One region of the Geodermatophilus sp. SYSU D00965 genome, then DNA from elsewhere that is predicted to be linked to it. Evidence: predicted binding sites of a transcription regulator. Region 1 holds the regulator's gene; each other region holds the start of a gene.
The links. Region 1 encodes LexA, which represses DNA repair genes until DNA is damaged. Its sites were predicted from a motif close to TCGAACANNTGTTCGA; they were not measured.

Region 2: a site for LexA is predicted at 3,486-3,501, ahead of ACI789_RS15270 (DUF222 domain-containing protein). Genes of this name have one in related genera too.
Region 3: a site for LexA is predicted at 3,797-3,812, ahead of recA (recombinase RecA). Genes of this name have one in related genera too.

Annotation. Positions count from the first base shown of each region.
Region 1 is NZ_JBJGYQ010000002.1:2,330-7,946, forward strand. Features, by position in the region: gene hflX (GTPase HflX) at 1-123, shown strand, start outside; gene ACI789_RS01670 (phosphatase PAP2 family protein) at 191-940, shown strand; gene ACI789_RS01675 (hypothetical protein) at 912-1,961, shown strand; gene lexA (transcriptional repressor LexA) at 2,025-2,777, opposite strand; gene ACI789_RS01685 (LysM peptidoglycan-binding domain-containing protein) at 2,980-3,627, shown strand; gene ACI789_RS01690 (hypothetical protein) at 3,768-4,379, shown strand; gene nrdR (transcriptional regulator NrdR) at 4,765-5,322, shown strand; gene ACI789_RS01700 (vitamin B12-dependent ribonucleotide reductase) at 5,414-5,617, shown strand, end outside.
Region 2 is NZ_JBJGYQ010000015.1:35,045-40,661, forward strand. Features, by position in the region: gene zwf (glucose-6-phosphate dehydrogenase) at 1-1,090, opposite strand, end outside; gene ACI789_RS15265 (glutamine amidotransferase) at 1,229-1,957, shown strand; gene ACI789_RS15270 (DUF222 domain-containing protein) at 2,236-3,468, opposite strand; gene ACI789_RS15275 (DUF1707 SHOCT-like domain-containing protein) at 3,611-4,066, opposite strand; gene ACI789_RS15280 (sensor histidine kinase) at 4,216-5,617, shown strand, end outside.
Region 3 is NZ_JBJGYQ010000029.1:41,701-47,317, forward strand. Features, by position in the region: gene ACI789_RS22120 (ATP-dependent helicase) at 1-845, opposite strand, end outside; gene ACI789_RS22125 (acyl-CoA dehydrogenase family protein) at 969-2,114, shown strand; gene ACI789_RS22130 (MFS transporter) at 2,127-3,413, shown strand; gene ACI789_RS22135 (LPXTG cell wall anchor domain-containing protein) at 3,398-3,508, opposite strand; gene ACI789_RS22140 (DUF3046 domain-containing protein) at 3,573-3,767, shown strand; gene recA (recombinase RecA) at 3,943-4,977, shown strand; gene ACI789_RS22150 (regulatory protein RecX) at 4,985-5,617, shown strand, end outside.

The sequences.
Region 1 (5,617 bases):
CGCGTGCACCGCGACGGCGAGGTGCTCCGGGAGGAGCACGAGGCCGGCGGGACCCGGCTGACCGCCCGGGTGGACGGCGCCCTCGCCGCCGCCCTGGAGGAGTTCGCCGCTCCGGTCGGCTGACCGGGGCGGCGCGCCCGCTCCGGTCCGCCGAGGTCACGATCGGGTCACGTCCCGGTACCGTGAGGACGTGACCAGCGGCGCGGTGCGGCGACGGCCGGGCGAGCGCCCAGCTGCCGGCGACGTCGCGACCGCGCCGCACGAGCGGGTCGTCTCCGTCGGCCGGCCGCCGTGGTGGCTGCTCGGCGTGGCCCTGCTCGTCACCGTCGCGGTCACCGCCGACCTGCTCAGCCGCGGCGTCCTCGAGCGGATGGACCTGCGGGTCTCCGAGGTGGTCAGCTCCTGGGACCTCAAGGACTCCGCGGCGTACTGGCCGGTCTGGGCGGTCACCCAGCTCGGCGGGCGCGGCTTCATCCTGATCGTCCTGGCGGGCCTGGTGAGCTACCTGCTCTGGTCGCGCCGGACGGTCGTGCCGCTGCTACGGGTCCTGGTCGCGCTGGCGCTGCTCACCGTGGTCGTCTACGGCTTCAAGTACGGGACGGGGCGCACCGCGCCGGCCTACCCGGGGTCGTTCTTCCACCGCGACGGCCAGTCCTATCCGTCGGGCCACGTGGCCAACGCGGTGCTGATGTGGGGCGTCGCCCGCTGGCAGGCGGTGGAGTTCCGCCTCTCGGCCGGCGTGCAGCGGACGTTCCGGCTGCTGAGCGTGGCCGGACCGGTGGCCACCGGCGTGGCCATGGTGTCCCTGGACTTCCACTGGGTCACCGACGCCGTGGTCGGAGCGGCCGTCGGCACCCTGCTGCTGGGCGTGGTTCACGCACTGGACGCAGTCGCGATGTCACGCTGGGTGGGTGCCCGAGCTGGCCGCCCGTCCGCGTAGCGGCACCGCGGTACGGCGTCTGGCAGCGGGGTCGGCCCTCGCGCTGACGCTCGTGCTCGGTGCCGCTGTGCCCGCGTACGCCGAGGAGGCCGCGGGCCCGCGCACGCAGTGCCAGGTCACCGACCCGCGCCTGCCGGAGCTCTCCGGCCTGGCGGTGGTGGGCAACCGCATGCTGGCCATCGACGACGGCGGGGACCGGGTCGACGTGTACGTCCTGGACGCCACCTGCCAGGTGATCGACGTGCGCAGCACGGCGGTGGACCCCTACGACCCCGAGGACCTCGCGGTGGCGGCCGACGGGACGGTGTGGCTGGCCGACACCGGGGACAACAACGGCACGCGGGAGACGGTGGCGCTCATCGCCCTGCGCCCGGACGACACCACCGAGGTCTACCGGCTGGCCTTCCCCGCGGGGCCCCGGGACGTGGAGGCGCTGCTGCTCGCCCCCGACGGCACGCCGTACCTGGTGTCCAAGGAGGTGCTCGGCGCGAGCAAGGTGTACCGCCCCGTGAGCGCCCTCGTGGACGCCGGCACGGTCGGCCTCACCGAGGTGGCCGGCGTCGAGTTCACGCTCACCGGCACCCCGGGTGGCCCCGTCGGGCGCGCCGGCCAGCTCATGGTCACCGGGGGAGCGGTGTCGCCCGACGGCCGCTTCGTCGCGCTGCGCACCTACACCGAAGCCTACGTCTGGCCGTTGTCGGGATCCGACGTGGCCGGTGCGCTGGCCGCCGACCCGGTCCGGCTGCCCCTGCCCGAGTCGCCGCAGGGTGAGGCGGTCAGCTTCACCGCCGACACGACCGGCCTGGTCGTGTCCAGCGAGGGCCTGCCGGCCGACGTCACGGTCGTCCCGTTGAGCGCGGTCCCCAGCCCGGCCGCGGCCTCCGGGCCGGCGGACGGCTCCGTGCCGGACCTGCTCAGCACCGACGACGGCGGCGCGACGGCCATCGCGGCCGGCGTGCTCGCTGCGGTCGTCGCCGCCGCGCTGGTGTGGATCGTCGGGAGGCTGCGCCGCCGCTCCTGAGCGCGCGGCGGCGCTGTGCTGAGCGTGCGGTGGCGCTGAACTGAGCGCGCGGCGGCGCGCGCGTCAGACCCGGCGCAGCACCGTCACGACGCGGCCCAGGATGGTCGCCTCGTCACCGGGGATCGGCTCGTACGCGGGGTTGTGCGGCAGCAGCCACACGTGGCCGTCGCGGCGCTTGTAGGTCTTGACCGTCGCCTCGCCGTCGATCATGGCCGCGACGATCTCGCCGTTCTCGGCGGTCGGCTGCTGGCGCACCACGACCCAGTCTCCGTCGCAGATGGCGGCCTCGACCATCGAGTCACCGGCCACCTTCAGCATGAACAGCGTGCCCTCGCCGACCAGTTCGCGAGGCAGGGGGAAGACGTCCTCGACGGCCTGCTCGGCGAGCACCGGGCCACCGGCGGCGATCCGGCCCACCAGGGGCACGTAGGTCGGGGCGGGACCCTCCTCGGCGCCGGCGGGGGCGGCCGGGGCGACGAGCTCCGCGGGGGCGTCGCCGGGCAGGCGCACGTCGAGGGCCCGGGGCCGGTTCGGGTCGCGGCGCAGCCAGCCCTTCTTCTGCAGGACCGTCAGCTGGTGGGCCACCGAGGAGGCCGAGGACAGGCCGACGGCCTCACCGATCTCGCGCACCGAGGGCGGGTACCCGCGGCGGTCGATCGAGTCGCGGATGACCTCGAGGACGCGGCGCTGCCGCTGGGTCAGGCCGTCGCCGGCCTCGCCCCGGTCGGGGAAGGTGCGCACGGCTGCCGTCTCGGTGGTCGCCGGCGTGCCGGCCGTCCTCCGGCGGCTCCCCGACGTCCCGCTCTTCTCCGCCACCGTCGCCTCCTCGTCGGCTGCTCACCGCAGCACGTCTCGTCCGTCAGGACCGACCGTAGCGTGCTCGGCGCCCTCGATCAAACACATGTTCGAAGCGCTCGGCGGGGCGGGATGGCGTTTGTCGGACCCGTCCGGTAGACATCGCACAGACGTTCGAATCGAACAGGCGTTCGACGGTGCGGGTCGGTCGGGAGGAGTGGTCGTGGCAGGCGTGCAGCAGGCGGTGCTGGACTTCGACGACGCGGTGCAGGTGCCCTGGCGGCCCCGGCTCCGGGCGGTGCCGGGAGGTGTCGGGAGCGAGCCGGGGCACTCGCCGCGGCCCGCCGTGTCGCGGACGGTCCCGTCCCGGGTGGGTGCCGACCTGCCGGCGGTGCAGGCGCCGTCCCGGTCGGCGGTCGCGGAAGGTGTTCGGCCGGGCGTCGCGGCGGCCCGGCCGGTGCCCGTGCGGCCCCGGGTGGCGCGCCCGGTGCCGGCGCGTCCGGCCGGAGCGGCGGTGCCCGGTGCGCCGTCGGCTCGCCCGGTGCGCGGGGGGTGTGGCAGGGTCGGCGGTGCCGCCGGCTCGCGGCTGCGGCTCACCCGGCGGGCCCGCCGGCTGTCGGTGGTCCTCGCTCTGGGTGCCGGCGTGGCGCTGGGGTCGTGGCTCGGTCCCCTGGTGGCCGGCGGTGACGGCGACCTGCGGTTGGCCGGGGAGCGCAGCGTCGTCGTGCAGGCCGGGGACAGCGTGTGGTCGATCGCCGCCGACTTCGCCGGGCCGGACGAGGACGTACGCGCGGTGGTCGACGCGATCGAGGAGATCAACGACCTCGACGGCGCCCGGGTCGTCCCGGGCCAGGTGCTCCAGCTGCCCTGACGTCGCCGACGAACCGTGCCGCCGCCCGGCACGGTCCCGGCCGAGGCCAGACAGCGACAAGGCGGACCGGCCAGGTTCGTCAACCCTCCGTGCGGAGGCGTTGACGCTCTGTGGTCATCGGGCCACCTAACGTCAGTGCCGTGTCGCGGACGTCCGGAGGCCGAGCAGCGGTCTTCACCCAGCAGTTGCAGTCGGTCGAGGTGTCCGTGGACGGAGCCTGGTGGCCGGGGGCGATCCTCGGCTGGCGCCACGACGCGCAGGGCTCCTGCGAGGTCTGGGTCCGGGTGGCGGTCGCCGGCCGCGACCGCGAGATCTGGACCGCGCTGAGCGATCTGCGACTGCCCGAGCCGCGTCCGGCGATCGCCGGCGCCGCCGCGGCGGTCCCCGGTGCGGGTGCCGGCGCGCCGGTGCTCGACCTCGGGCGCGCCGCGGCCCGCGAGCGGCTGGTCGCCGGCGTGCTGGGCGCGCCGGCTCTGGCGCCGGCCGGGGGTGCCGGTCCGTCCCGGCGTCGCCACGGTGGTGACGTCACCGCGGAGATGCCGGCGGTCGGCGGCGCGTTCGCCGGCCGTCACCGGGCGCCCGCCGCGGCGGCAGGGAGGCACCGGGCGGCCGACGACGACACCCGCGTCGACCTCCAGGCGGTCACCGTCCCGCCGCGCCCCGAGCTCGACTGCCTCACCCGGCCCCTGCGCCTGGGGGACCGCGTGCCGCGGCCGCGCAGCCCCCGTGCCGACGGCGTCGTCCGCGCCTGACCCGCTTCCGTCCCGTCGTCGCGGTCGTCTCGCCGACACGCCATACACCCCTCCGGCGCCCTCGAGCGACCCCCGCGGGGCGTGTCGCGACGGATCGCCGTGGCCGGTGTGACGGCAGAGCGCCCCTGGTCACGGCCGTGTCTCGAGGGCGTGTCCCGGCTTGCAGATCTTGTGGGCCGCGGCCTAGGGTTCCCCTACATCTAGTAGTTGCACCGTTGTAAGCCCGTCCACAGGCCGGTCCTCAGGTTCTCCCCGTGGCGTCCACCGGATGTCCCCAGGAGGGTCCACAGCCGACCTCCCGGGCCCGGCGCTCCGGCCGCTCCGCGGCCACCGCGCCGGCCGGGCGGAGCGATCGACGGACCACCACGAGGGGAGGGGAGTCGCCGTGCGCTGCCCCTTCTGCCACAACCCCGACAGCCGGGTCATCGACTCGCGCGAGGCCGACGAGGGGGCGACCACCCGTCGCCGCCGGTCGTGCCCCGCGTGCGGACGGCGGTTCACCACGGTGGAGGAGGCCGTCCTCGCCGTGGTGAAGCGCAGCGGCGTCAGCGAGCCGTTCAACCGCACCAAGGTGGTCGCCGGCGTCCGCCGGGCCTGTCAGGGGCGGCCGGTCGACGAGGACCAGCTGCAGCAGCTCGCGCAGCAGGTGGAGGACGCCATCCGGGCGAGCGGGGCCGCGGAGGTCCCCAGCCACGAGGTCGGGCTGGCGATCCTGCGGCCGCTGCGCGAGCTGGACGAGGTCGCCTACCTGCGCTTCGCCAGCGTCTACCGCGCCTTCACCTCGCTGGAGGACTTCGAGAAGGAGATCACCGAGCTCCGGGCCCGGCACGTCGCTGCCGGGACCCCGCCGCTCCCTGGCATGCAGGACACCCCGCCGGCGCCGCGCCGGCGGGGGAGTGGGCGGGGCCAGGCCGCCTCCGCCGGCAGTGCCGCCGGCACCTGAGAACTGTCAGCACCACCCGCTAGAACAGAGTGCGGCTCTCTTCCCCAGCCGCCTTCCCCACCAGCAGGACCCACAACAGAGGGAGAGCTCCGTGACCGAGACCGAGGATCGCTTGACCGGCCGCACGCGTCGCGCCGCCAAGGCGCCGACCCGGGGGAAGGGCCTCAAGGTCAAGCGTGTCTTCACCACCGCCGGGGTGCACCCGTACGACGAGGTGACCTGGGAGCGTCGTGACGTCGTCATGACGAACTGGCGGGACGGGTCGATCAACTTCGAGCAGCGCGGCGTGGAGTTC
Region 2 (5,617 bases), on a different contig from region 1:
GTGGCCGGCGGAACTCGATGGCGACCTCGGTGACCCGTGCGGGCAGCCGCTTGCCGGTGCGCACGAAGACCGGCACGCCCGTCCACCGCCAGTTGTCGATGTCCAGCCGCAGCGCGACGAAGGTCTCCGTCGAGCTCAGCGGGTCCACGCCCGGCTCGTCCCGGTACCCGGGCATCAGGTCCTCGCGGGTGCCCCCGCGGGTGTACTGGCCACGCACCGCGTTGGCGGCGATGTCGGCCGGGTCCTCCAGCGGCCGGATGGCGCGCAGCAGCTTCACCTTCTCGTCCCGGATCGCCTCCGCGCGGAAGGAGGTCGGGGGCTCCATGAGGAACAGGGAGAGGACCTGCAGGACGTGGTTCTGGACGATGTCGCGCATCGCCCCGGCCGTCTCGTAGAAGCCGCCGCGGCTGCCGACGCCGATCGTCTCGGCGACGGTGATCTGCACGTCGTCCACCCAGGTCCGGTTCCAGATCGGCTCGAACACGGAGTTGGCGAACCGCAGCGCGAGCAGGTTCTGCACCGTCTCCTTGGCCAGGTAGTGGTCGATGCGGAAGATCTGCTCCTCGTCGAACGCCGAGGTCAGGTCCGCGTACAGCGCCCGGGCGCTGTCCTCGTCCCAGCCGAACGGCTTCTCGATCACCGCGCGGACGAAGTCGCCGTTCGCGGGCCGGCTCAGCCCCGCCTTGCCGAGGCTGGTCGCGATCGGGCCGAACAGCCGCGGGGGAGTGGCGAAGTAGTACACCCGGTTGCCCGCGGTGCCGCTGTCGCGGTCGCACGAGCCGAGCACCTCCGCCAGCCGGGCGTGGGTCGCGGGGTCGTCGTAGTCGCCGGCGACGTACCGGGCGCCGGCCGTGAGCGCGGCCCAGCGGGCGTTGCCCTCCCCGGGGGCCCGCTCACGGCAGTACGCCCGGAACTGCTCGTCGTCCATCGGCGTCCGGGCGACGCCGACCAGGGACACCTCCGCCGGGAGGGCGCCGTACCGGGCGAGCTGCTCGACCGCCGGCAGGAGCTTGCGCGCGGTCAGGTCGCCCGAGGCGCCGAAGATGACCAGTGCGCAGGGCGGTGACCGCCGGTCGGAGTCGGTCGTCATGGGTGGGGCACCCCCTCCGCGGGGCCGGCGGGGACGGTGCCCGTCGCGCCGGGATGGGGCCGTTTCTACTCCCGGCGCAGGGGGTGCGGAAGGACGGCGGGCTGCTGGGGCAGGGTGTTCGGCATAGCATCCCTGCCCGTGAGGCCCTTCCTGCTGCTGGCCTCACGGGCCGAGGACGTCGCCGCGGACGAGGAGTACGCGGCGGTGCTGCGCCTGACGGGGCTCTCCGAGGGGCAGCTGCGGCGCATCCGCGTGGAGGCCGGTCCGCTGCCGGAGCTCGACCTCGACGACTACGCCGGGATCGTCCTCGGCGGCGGGCCGTTCAACTCCAGCGACCCGGTCGAGGGCAAGTCCGACGTCCAGCGCCGGGTCGAGGCCGAGCTCGCCGCGCTGCTCGACCAGGTCGTCGCCCGGGACCTGCCCTTCCTCGGCGCCTGCTACGGCGTCGGGACGCTCGGCGTGCACCAGGGCGGCGTGGTCGACCGGACCTACGGCGAGCCGATCTCCTGCGTGCCGATCGAGCTGACCCCCGCCGGACGTGCCGACCCGCTGCTGGCCGGGGTGCCGGACGTCTTCGACGCGCTCGTCGGGCACAAGGAGGCCTGCCGTGTGCTGCCGCCGTCCGCGGTGCTGCTGGCCACCTCGGCGACGTGCCCGGTGCAGATGTTCCGGGTGAAGAGCAACGTCTACGCGACCCAGTTCCACCCCGAGCTCGACGTCGCCGGCATCGTCACCCGGGTGCGGGTCTACCAGCACGCGGGCTACTTCCCGCCGTCGGAGATGGACGAGCTCATAGCCCGCCTCTCGCTGGCGGTGGTGAACGAGCCGGGCCGGATCCTGGCCAACTTCGTCGCGCGGTACGCCTGACGACAGCCGGGGGAGCCGCGCAGCGAGGAACGAGCGGGGAGCGGCCTGAGGCGCGGAGTCAGGCAGGTGCGCCTACGAGCCGTCAGCACTGCCTGCCCACGACCGACCGCGGCAGCGCGACGGGCGCCTGACCGACGGCAGCAGCGCGACGGGCACCCGACCCACCGGCCGCACGCCGAGCGGCGCCGCCTCCCTACGGAGGCGGTGCCGGTCGCGTGCGGGCCCCGTGCATCGACCAGGGGCGTGCTGCAGCCAGGCCGCGGCGGGCCCGGGGTGGGTCAGGCGGCGGCGGGGAGCAGCGGGCCGGTGTGGATCGGAGTGCCGTCGGGGCGCCAGGTGCGCCATCGGCCGTCGGGTTGTCGCTCGACGCGGAAGCCGTGGTGGACCTTGGTGTGGTGCCGCTCGCACAGCAGCGCGGAGTTCTCCAGCGACGTGTGGCCGCCGTTGATCCACTCCAGCACGTGGTGCACGTCGCACCACCAGGTGGGAGCGCCGCAGCCGGCGAACACGCAGCCGCCGTCGCGGACCTCCGCGGCGCGGCGGATGTGCGGTGGGACCAGGCGGAGGGTGCGGCCGTAGTCCAGTGGCCGCCCGTCGGGGCCGAGCACGATGCGGGTGAGCTGTCCGTCGCAGGCCAGCCAGCGGGCGCGGGCGGCGGAGAGGGTGGCGCCGAAGCCGGTGTCGGCCGCGCCGCGGCCGGTGCCGGGGTCGACCAGGTCGGCCAGGGCGACCTTGACCAGCACGTGCGGCTTGTGTCCGCGCAGCTGCGGCAGCGACCCGGCGGCCAACTGGTTGTCGCACAGCTGCACCAGCGCGTCGGCCAACTGCTGCGGCCGGGAGCGGTCATCGCCGGCGCACCGGCCGGCCTGCACCACCGACTCCAGCGCCGCGGCCAGCTTCTCCCCGCCCACCGCATCGAGGTCGAACCGGCCGGTGATGCTGCCGTCGGCGTGGCGGGCGATGGCCAGCCGCCGCTCCTCGGTGGGATTGGGCTCGGGTCCGTCGGGGTCGAGGCGGGCCAGGTAGTGGTGCACCACCTGGCGCAGCTCGTCGTGCGGCCGCTGCGCGGCCACGTCGGCCAGCACCGCGTCGACCTCGCCGAGGTCGACTCCGGCGGCGGCCGCGGCGGCCTGCGGCTGCGGGCGGGTGACCGGCTCGATGAGTGCGACCTGGCCCTCGGTCACCGCGCCGGCGGCGAACGCCGCCGCCACCGCCGGCAGGTGTTCCAGCGCCCGGCCGGCGCGGACCACCCGGCCGGCCTCGGCCACCGACAGGTGCCCGTGCCCGCGCAGCCACGACGCCATGCTCTTGAGCCCGTCGAACTCCGCCGCGCCGGTGCCCTCGCACTCGGCCACCGTGCGCGCCACCTCGGCGGCCAGCCGGTTCTGCGCGGCCAGCAGCCCGCGCAGCCGGACCAGCAGCGCCGGCCCGAACAGCGGCGCCAGCTCCTCCCCGCCCAGGGCGTCGAGGTCGTCGGCCAGCGCCCGCAGCGCCTCCGGCAGCTCGTCCACGACACCTCCCCAGCGGTTCGATCAGGCGTTCGAAGCCTACCGCCGCAAGGACCCCGCCGCAGACTGAATCTCCAGGTTAGACGGCTGTCCACAGGGTCTGCCCGGGGCTTGACATGGGCCTGCCGGAGTGCGGATCGGGACCTCAGCCGCGCCCGAAGCCGCCGCGCCCGCCGCCGTCGAACAGCACCTCACCCAACACCCAGCCGAACAGGAAGAGCAGACAGACGGCGGCCGCGACCGCCACCACCACCCGACCCGAGGACAACCGGGCACCCGGGCCGGTCAGGGACGCCCGCAGCTGCTCGACGGCCATGGTCGCCAGGGGTCGCCACCCGGGTGCGGCAGGTGCGGAGGACGCGGGCGGGAGGTCGGCGGTCAGCGGCTCGAGGTCCCGCCGGTGGACGGCGCCGAACGCGGCGGCCATCCGCTCACTGCCCTCGTCCGGGGGGAGCAGCCCGCGGGCGACGGCGTCCTGCAGGACGCCGACCGTGGCGAACCGGTCGGCGTCCGAGGCGCGCATCGCCGGCGCGGACCCGGGCGGGGGCGACGTCGGCGGTGCGGGCGGGACCGAGCCGTCCGTGCCGGTCAGGGGTGGCATGGGCCTGCTCCTCTCGGGGCTGCGACGCAGGAGACGGGCAGCCTGACCCCGCCACCTGTGACGGGCCTGTGAGCCCCGTCGTCCCGGGGTCCAGCGATCTCCATCCCGGCGTCCAGCCGACGTCCAGACCCGCAGCTCACCGTGGGCCCATGACAACCGCGACCGCCCGTCGGCTGTCGCTGCGGGCCCGGCTGCTGGCGGTGTTCCTCGTGCCGCTCGCGGTGGTGGTGGCCGTCGTCGGCGCCGTCGCCACGACCGTGCTGCACGACCAGATGCTCGACCAGGTCGACACCCGGCTGGCCGCCGCCGTCGACCGCTCGGCGCACGCCGACGCGGGCGGGCCACCCGGGGGCTGGGACGACGTCGGCCCGGACTTCCTGGCCACGCCGGGGCAGGGCGACGGCACGCTCGGGGCCCGGGTCGAGGACGGCGCGGTGACCGAGGCCGCGGTGATCACCGCCAGCGGCGAGGCGCGGCTGCTGACCGGACCGCAGCAGGAGGTCCTCGCGGACGTGCCCGCCGACGGCGGGCCGCGCACCGTCGACCTGGGTGCCGACCTGGGGGAGTACCGCGTGGTCGCGACCGCGGGCGCCGACGGGGACGTGCTGGTCACCGGCCTGCCCCTCGGGCCGACGCACAGCGCGCTGCTCCGGCTGGTCGCCGTCGAGGTCGGCGTCGGGCTGCTCGGCCTGCTGGCCGCGGCGGGAGCGGGGTTCGTGGTCATCGGCCGCACGCTGCGGCCGCTGCACCGCGTCGCCGCCACCGCCGGCCGGGTGGCCGAGCTGCCCCTCTCCAGCGGCGAGGTGCGCCTGGCCGAGCGCGTGCCCGCCGCCGACACCGACCCGCACACCGAGGTCGGCCGGGTGGGCACCGCCCTCAACCGCCTGCTGGACCACGTCGAGGAGTCGCTGGCCGCCCGGCAGGCCTCCGAGACCCAGGTCCGGCAGTTCGTCGCCGACGCCAGCCACGAGCTGCGGACGCCGGTCACCTCCATCCGGGGCTACGCGGAGCTGGTGCGCCGCAGCAGCAGCGAGGTGCCCGACGACGTGGCCCAGGCGCTGCGCCGCGTGGAGGCCGAGGCCGTGCGGATGTCGGGGCTGGTCAACGACCTGCTCCTGCTGGCCCGGCTGGACGCCGGCCGGGAGCTGGCCAGCGAGCCGGTCGACCTCACCGCGCTGGTCATGGACACCGTCAGCGACGCGCACGCCGCGGGTCCGGCGCACGCCTGGCGCGTCGACCTGCCCGCCACCGCCGTCCTCGTGCCGGGCGACGACAGCCGGCTGCACCAGGTGCTGGCGAACCTGCTGGCCAACGTCCGCACCCACACCCCGCCGGGCACCACCGCCGTCACCCGCCTGCGGGCCGAGGACGGGACCGCGGTGCTGCAGGTCGTCGACGACGGCCCGGGGATCCCGCCGGACCTGCTCGGCTCGGTCTTCGAGCGGTTCGCCCGCGGGGACTCCTCGCGGTCGCGGACCGCGGGCAGCACCGGCCTCGGCCTGGCCATCGTCCGCGCCGTCGTCACCGGGCACGGCGGAACGGTCACCGTCG
Region 3 (5,617 bases), on a different contig from region 1:
CGGTGGGCCTCGACCAGGTCGAGCACCCGCTCCTCGACTGCCGGCCAGATCGACGTCCGCGGCTGGTTGCCGGCCGCCGAGCCGTCCAGCTCGCCGGTTGGCTGCCCGAGGGTGCTCATGTCCTCGACCGGGACGACCACCGAGAGGTCCCACTCCTTGGCCGAGCCGGGCGCCACGACCTCCACCGGGCGGCTGCCGGCCAGGAAGGTGGCCACCTCCTCGATCGGCCGCACCGTGGCCGACAGCCCGATCCGCTGGGCGGGGCGCTCCAGCAGGTCGTCGAGCCGGTCGAGGGACACCGCCAGGTGCGCTCCGCGCTTGGTGTCAGCGACGGCGTGCACCTCGTCGACGATCACCGTCTCGACACCGCGCAGCGCCTCGCGGGCCGAACTGGTCAGCAGCAGGAACAGCGACTCGGGGGTGGTGATGAGGATGTCGGTCGGCCGGCGGGCGAAGGCCCGCCGCTCGTCGGCGGGGGTGTCCCCGGAGCGGATGCCGACCTGGATCTCGGGCCGGGGCAACCCCAGCCGGGCGGCGGCCTGCCCGATGCCGGCCAGCGGCGCCCGCAGGTTGCGCTCGACGTCGACGGCGAGCGCCTTGAGCGGGGAGACGTAGAGGACCCGGCAGCGGGCCTGTGGGTCCTCCGGCGCCGGGGTGCTCGCCAACCGGTCGAGCGACCAGAGGAACGCGGCGAGCGTCTTGCCCGAGCCGGTCGGCGCCACCACGAGGGCGTGCCCGCCGCTGCTGATCGCCTGCCACGCGCCCTCCTGGGCTGGCGTGGGCGCGGCGAAGGCCCCGGTGAACCACGCGCGGGTGGCCTCGGAGAACCGGTCGAGGGCGGACACGGGCACCAGTGTCGCCCGCGGGTACGACAGTTCGCCGGGCCGCGGGAGCGTCGCGGCAGCGCCCTTTCCGCCGGGTAGTGAGGTGCTCCTGGAGCGGGGGTGGGGTCGGGCACACTGGCCGCCATGCGCCGCTCCCTGTACGAGGCCGAGCACGAGGACTTCCGCGAGATGGTCCGCGCCTGGGCCGAGAAGACGATCGTCCCGTTCCACGACCAGTGGGAGAAGGACGGCATCGTCCCCCGGGACGTCTGGACCTCGGCCGGCGCCCAGGGGTTGCTGGGCACCGACATGGACGAGCGGTACGGGGGTGGCGGCGTCCGCGACTTCCGCTACCAGGCGGTCGTCGACGAGGAGCTCATGCGCATCGGCGCCACGGGCGTCGGGTTCACGCTGCACAACGACGTCGCCGGCCCGTACCTGCGCGACCTGGGCACCGAGGAGCAGAAGCAGCGCTGGCTGCCCGGCTTCTGCTCCGGTGAGCTCATCACCGCGATCGCGATGACCGAGCCCGCGGCCGGCAGTGACCTGCAGGGCATCCGCACCACGGCGCGCCGGGACGGCGACGCCTGGGCCCTCAACGGCTCCAAGACCTTCATCACCAACGGCATCAACGCCGACCTGGTCATCGTCGTCGCCCGCACCGACCCCGACGCACCCGGCTCGAAGGGGATCAGCCTGCTGGTGGTCGAGCGGGACATGCCCGGCTTCAGCCGCGGCCGCAATCTGGAGAAGGTCGGCCTCAAGGCGCAGGACACCGCCGAGCTGTTCTTCGACGACGTCCGCGTGCCCGCGGAGAACCTGCTGGGCACCGAGAACCGCGGCTTCTACCACCTCATGGAGAACCTGCCGCAGGAGCGGCTGTCGATCGCCGTCGGCGCGGTCGCCTCCGCCGAGACGGTGCTCGCCCACACCGTCGAGTACGTCACCGGCCGCACGGCGTTCGGGAAGCCGGTGAGCAGCTTCCAGAACACCCGCTTCGTCCTGGCCGAGCTGCAGACCGAGCTCACCATCGCCCGCAGCTTCATCGACGAGTGCATCCGGCAGCTCAACAGCGGCGACCTCACCCCGGTCGACGCGGCCATGGCCAAGTACTGGACCACCGAGCTGCAGAACAAGGTCGCCGACCGCTGCCTGCAGCTGCACGGCGGCTACGGCTACATGGACGAGTACTTCGTCTCCAAGGCCTGGCGCGACGCCCGCATCCAGTCCATCTACGGCGGGACCAACGAGATCATGCGGGAGATCGTCGGCCGCTCCATGGGGCTGTAGGGCGGGGACGACGTGACCGCCGAGACCCGGGCCCACCCGGACCCCACCGCCGTCCAGCGCCGGACCCTCGGCGTGCTCGGGTCGGGCGTGGCCCTGGCCGGCCTGGGGGTGACGGTCGGCATCACCGTGGGCGGGCTGCTGGCCCGGGACGTCGCCGGCACCGACACCGCTGCCGGCCTGGGGCAGACCGCCGGGGTGCTGGGGGCCGCGGTCATCGCCGTCCCGCTGGCGCGGATCAGCGACCGGTCCGGCCGCCGGGCCGGGCTGGCCGTCGGCTACGCGATCGCCGTCCTCGGCTCGGTCGTCACCGTCTGCGCCGCGCTGCTGTCGTCCCTGCCGCTGCTGCTGATCGGCCTGTTCGGCTTCGGGGCCGCCACCGCGTGCGGGCTGCAGGCGCGCTACGCCGCGGCCGACCTCGCCGAGCCGCAGCACCGGGGACGGGCGCTGTCGCTGGTGGTGTGGGCGACGACCGTCGGGTCGGTGCTCGGCCCGAACCTGGCCGGCCCGGGGGAGTCGCTCGGGCACGTGCTCGGCCTGCCGCCGCTCACCGGCGCGTTCGCCATCTCGATGGCGGTCTTCGCCGTCGTGGCGGTCGGTCTCGCCCTCCTCCTGCGGCCCGACCCCCTCCTGATGGCCCGGCGGCTGAAGGGTGTCGTCGCCGGCGGTGGTCCCCGGCCGCGGCGGGTGACCCTGGCGGCGCTGCGCGCCGTCTGGGCGGACCCGCGCGGACGCCTCGGCCTGACCGCGGTCGTCGTGGCCCACTCCGTGATGGTCGGCGTCATGGTGATGACCCCGGTGCACATGGGCCACGCCGGCGGGCCGGAGGGGACCACGCTGCGCGTGATCGGCCTGGTCATCAGCGTGCACGTCGCCGGCATGTACCTGTTCTCGCCGCTGGTGGGGCAGTTGGCCGATCGCGCGGGGCACCGCGCCACGGTCGCCGTGGCCGCGGCCCTGCTGGTCGCCGCCGCCGCGCTCGCCGGGACCGCCGCTCCGGGGGACGCCGGGCGACTGGGTGTCGGCCTGCTGCTGCTCGGCCTGGGGTGGTCGTGCGGACTGATCGCCGGGTCGACCCTGGTCACCGAGTCGGTCGCGGAGGAGCAGCGGCCGACGGCGCAGGGCGGCACGGACCTGCTCATGGGACTGGGCGCGGCACTGGCCGGCGTGGTCGGCGGCCCGCTGCTGGCCCTCGGCGGCTACGGGCTCGTGACGGCGGTGTCGGCCGCGTTGGTCGCGCCGCTGGTGGTGGTCTGGGCCCGGACCGGTCCGGTGCCCCGGCCGGCTCAGCGCCCCCGGTAGTTCCGGTAGAGCAGCACCAGCGAGGCCACCAGGCACAGCACGATGCCGATCTCGAGTACGAGGTCCCACGTCGACGACCCGGTGCTGGGGATCACGGTGCCAGCGTAGGAGCCCGCCGGTCCCGGCGGTCCTCGTCGAGCCCGCGCTAGCGTCGGGGACGTGCGCCTGCAGGAGTTCTGGTCCCGCCTCTCTCAGCAGTTCGGCTCCATGCGGGCCCAGAGCGTGGCCCGCGACCACGTCTTCTCGTCCCTCGGCGGTCGCACCGCGATCGAGGCGATCGAGGCGGGGCTCCCGGTGCGCAAGGTGTGGCTGGCCATCTGTGAGGAGTACGACGTCCCGCCGAAGGAGAGGTGATCTGTCGGCGCGGCGTGTCACGTTGGCAGTCGAACACACGTTCGGGCTAGATTGGGACGCGCAGTCCACAGGCCGGGTGCCCGTCCACAGGTCTACCGGTTCCCCCGGAAGTGTCAGACCCCCGCTCTAGCGTCGACACCGACCCGCTCCACGCGACTTCCCGAAGGTGAGCACCATGGCAACGCTCGACCGCGACAAGGCCCTCGACATGGCCCTCGCCCAGATCGACAAGCAGTTCGGCAAGGGCTCGGTCATGCGGCTGGGCGACAACGCCGCGCAGGCGATCAAGGTCATCCCGACCGGCTCCATCGCCCTCGACATCGCCCTCGGCATCGGCGGCCTGCCGCGCGGCCGCGTCATCGAGGTGTACGGCCCCGAGGCCTCCGGTAAGACCACGGTCGCCCTGCACGCGGTGGCCAACGCCCAGGCCGCCGGCGGCATCGCGGCGTTCATCGACGCCGAGCACGCGCTCGACCCGGAGTACGCCCGCGCGATCGGCGTCGACACCGACGCCCTGCTGGTGAGCCAGCCCGACACCGGTGAGCAGGCGCTGGAGATCGCCGACATGCTCATCCGCTCCGGGGCGCTCGACATCATCGTCATCGACTCGGTCGCGGCCCTCGTGCCCCGGGCCGAGATCGAGGGCGAGATGGGTGACAGCCACGTCGGTCTGCAGGCCCGCCTCATGAGCCAGGCGCTGCGCAAGATCACCGGAGCGCTGAACAACTCCGGGACCACCGCGATCTTCATCAACCAGCTGCGCGAGAAGGTCGGTGTCGTCTACGGCTCGCCGGAGGTCACCACCGGTGGCCGGGCGCTGAAGTTCTACTCGTCGGTCCGGCTCGACGTGCGGCGCATCGAGACCCTCAAGCAGGGCACCGAGGCCGTCGGCAGCCGGGTCCGCGTCAAGGTCGTCAAGAACAAGGTGGCCGCGCCGTTCAAGCAGGCCGAGCTCGACCTGCTGTGGGGTCAGGGCTTCAGCCGCGAGGGTGGCCTCATCGACGCCGGTGTCGAGCAGGGCTTCATCCGCAAGTCCGGTGCCTGGTACACGTACGAGGGCGACCAGCTCGGCCAGGGCAAGGAGAACGTCCGCGGGTTCCTGCGCGACAACCCCGACCTCGCCGACGAGATCGAGAAGAAGGTCAAGGAGAAGCTCGGCATCGGCCCGAAGCTCGACGAGCCGGCCGCGGCCGACGCCGTCGACTTCTGAGCCGCCGATGAGCTGGCCCGAGGCCGGGGAGCGCGCTGCTCCCAGCCGCCGGCGCGGGCGGCGCTCCGGACTGTCCTCTGCCCAGGACAGCGGAGACGCCGCCCCGCCCGGGGCCGGTGACGCGGTCGAGGACGATCCCGGCGACCCCGAGCAGGTCGCCCGGTCGATCTGCCTGCGCGCCCTCACCGGGGCACCGAAGACCCGCCGGCAGCTGGCCGATCTGCTGGCCAAGCGCGGCGTCCCCGACGACGCCGCCGAGCGGGTGCTCGACCGGTTCGGCGAGGTCGGGCTCATCGACGACGCCGCGTTCGCCCGCGCCTGGGTGACTTCCCGGCAGTCCGGGCGGGGTCTCGCCCGGCGAGCGCTCAAGGCAGAGCTGCGCGCCAAGGGCGTCGACGGAGAGGTCGCCGAGGAGGCGGTCGCGCTCGTCGACGACCAGGACGAGTGGGCGACCGCACGGCACCTCGTGCAGCGGCGCCTCCCCGGCCTCCGGCGGGTCGACCGCGTCACCGCCGAGCGCCGGCTGGTGGGCATGTTGGCCCGCAAGGGCTACGGCTCCGGCCTGGCGGGCTGGGTGGTCCGCGAAGCCCTCGACCAGGACCGCACCGACGAGGAGTCCGACGAGCCCGGCCCGCACGGC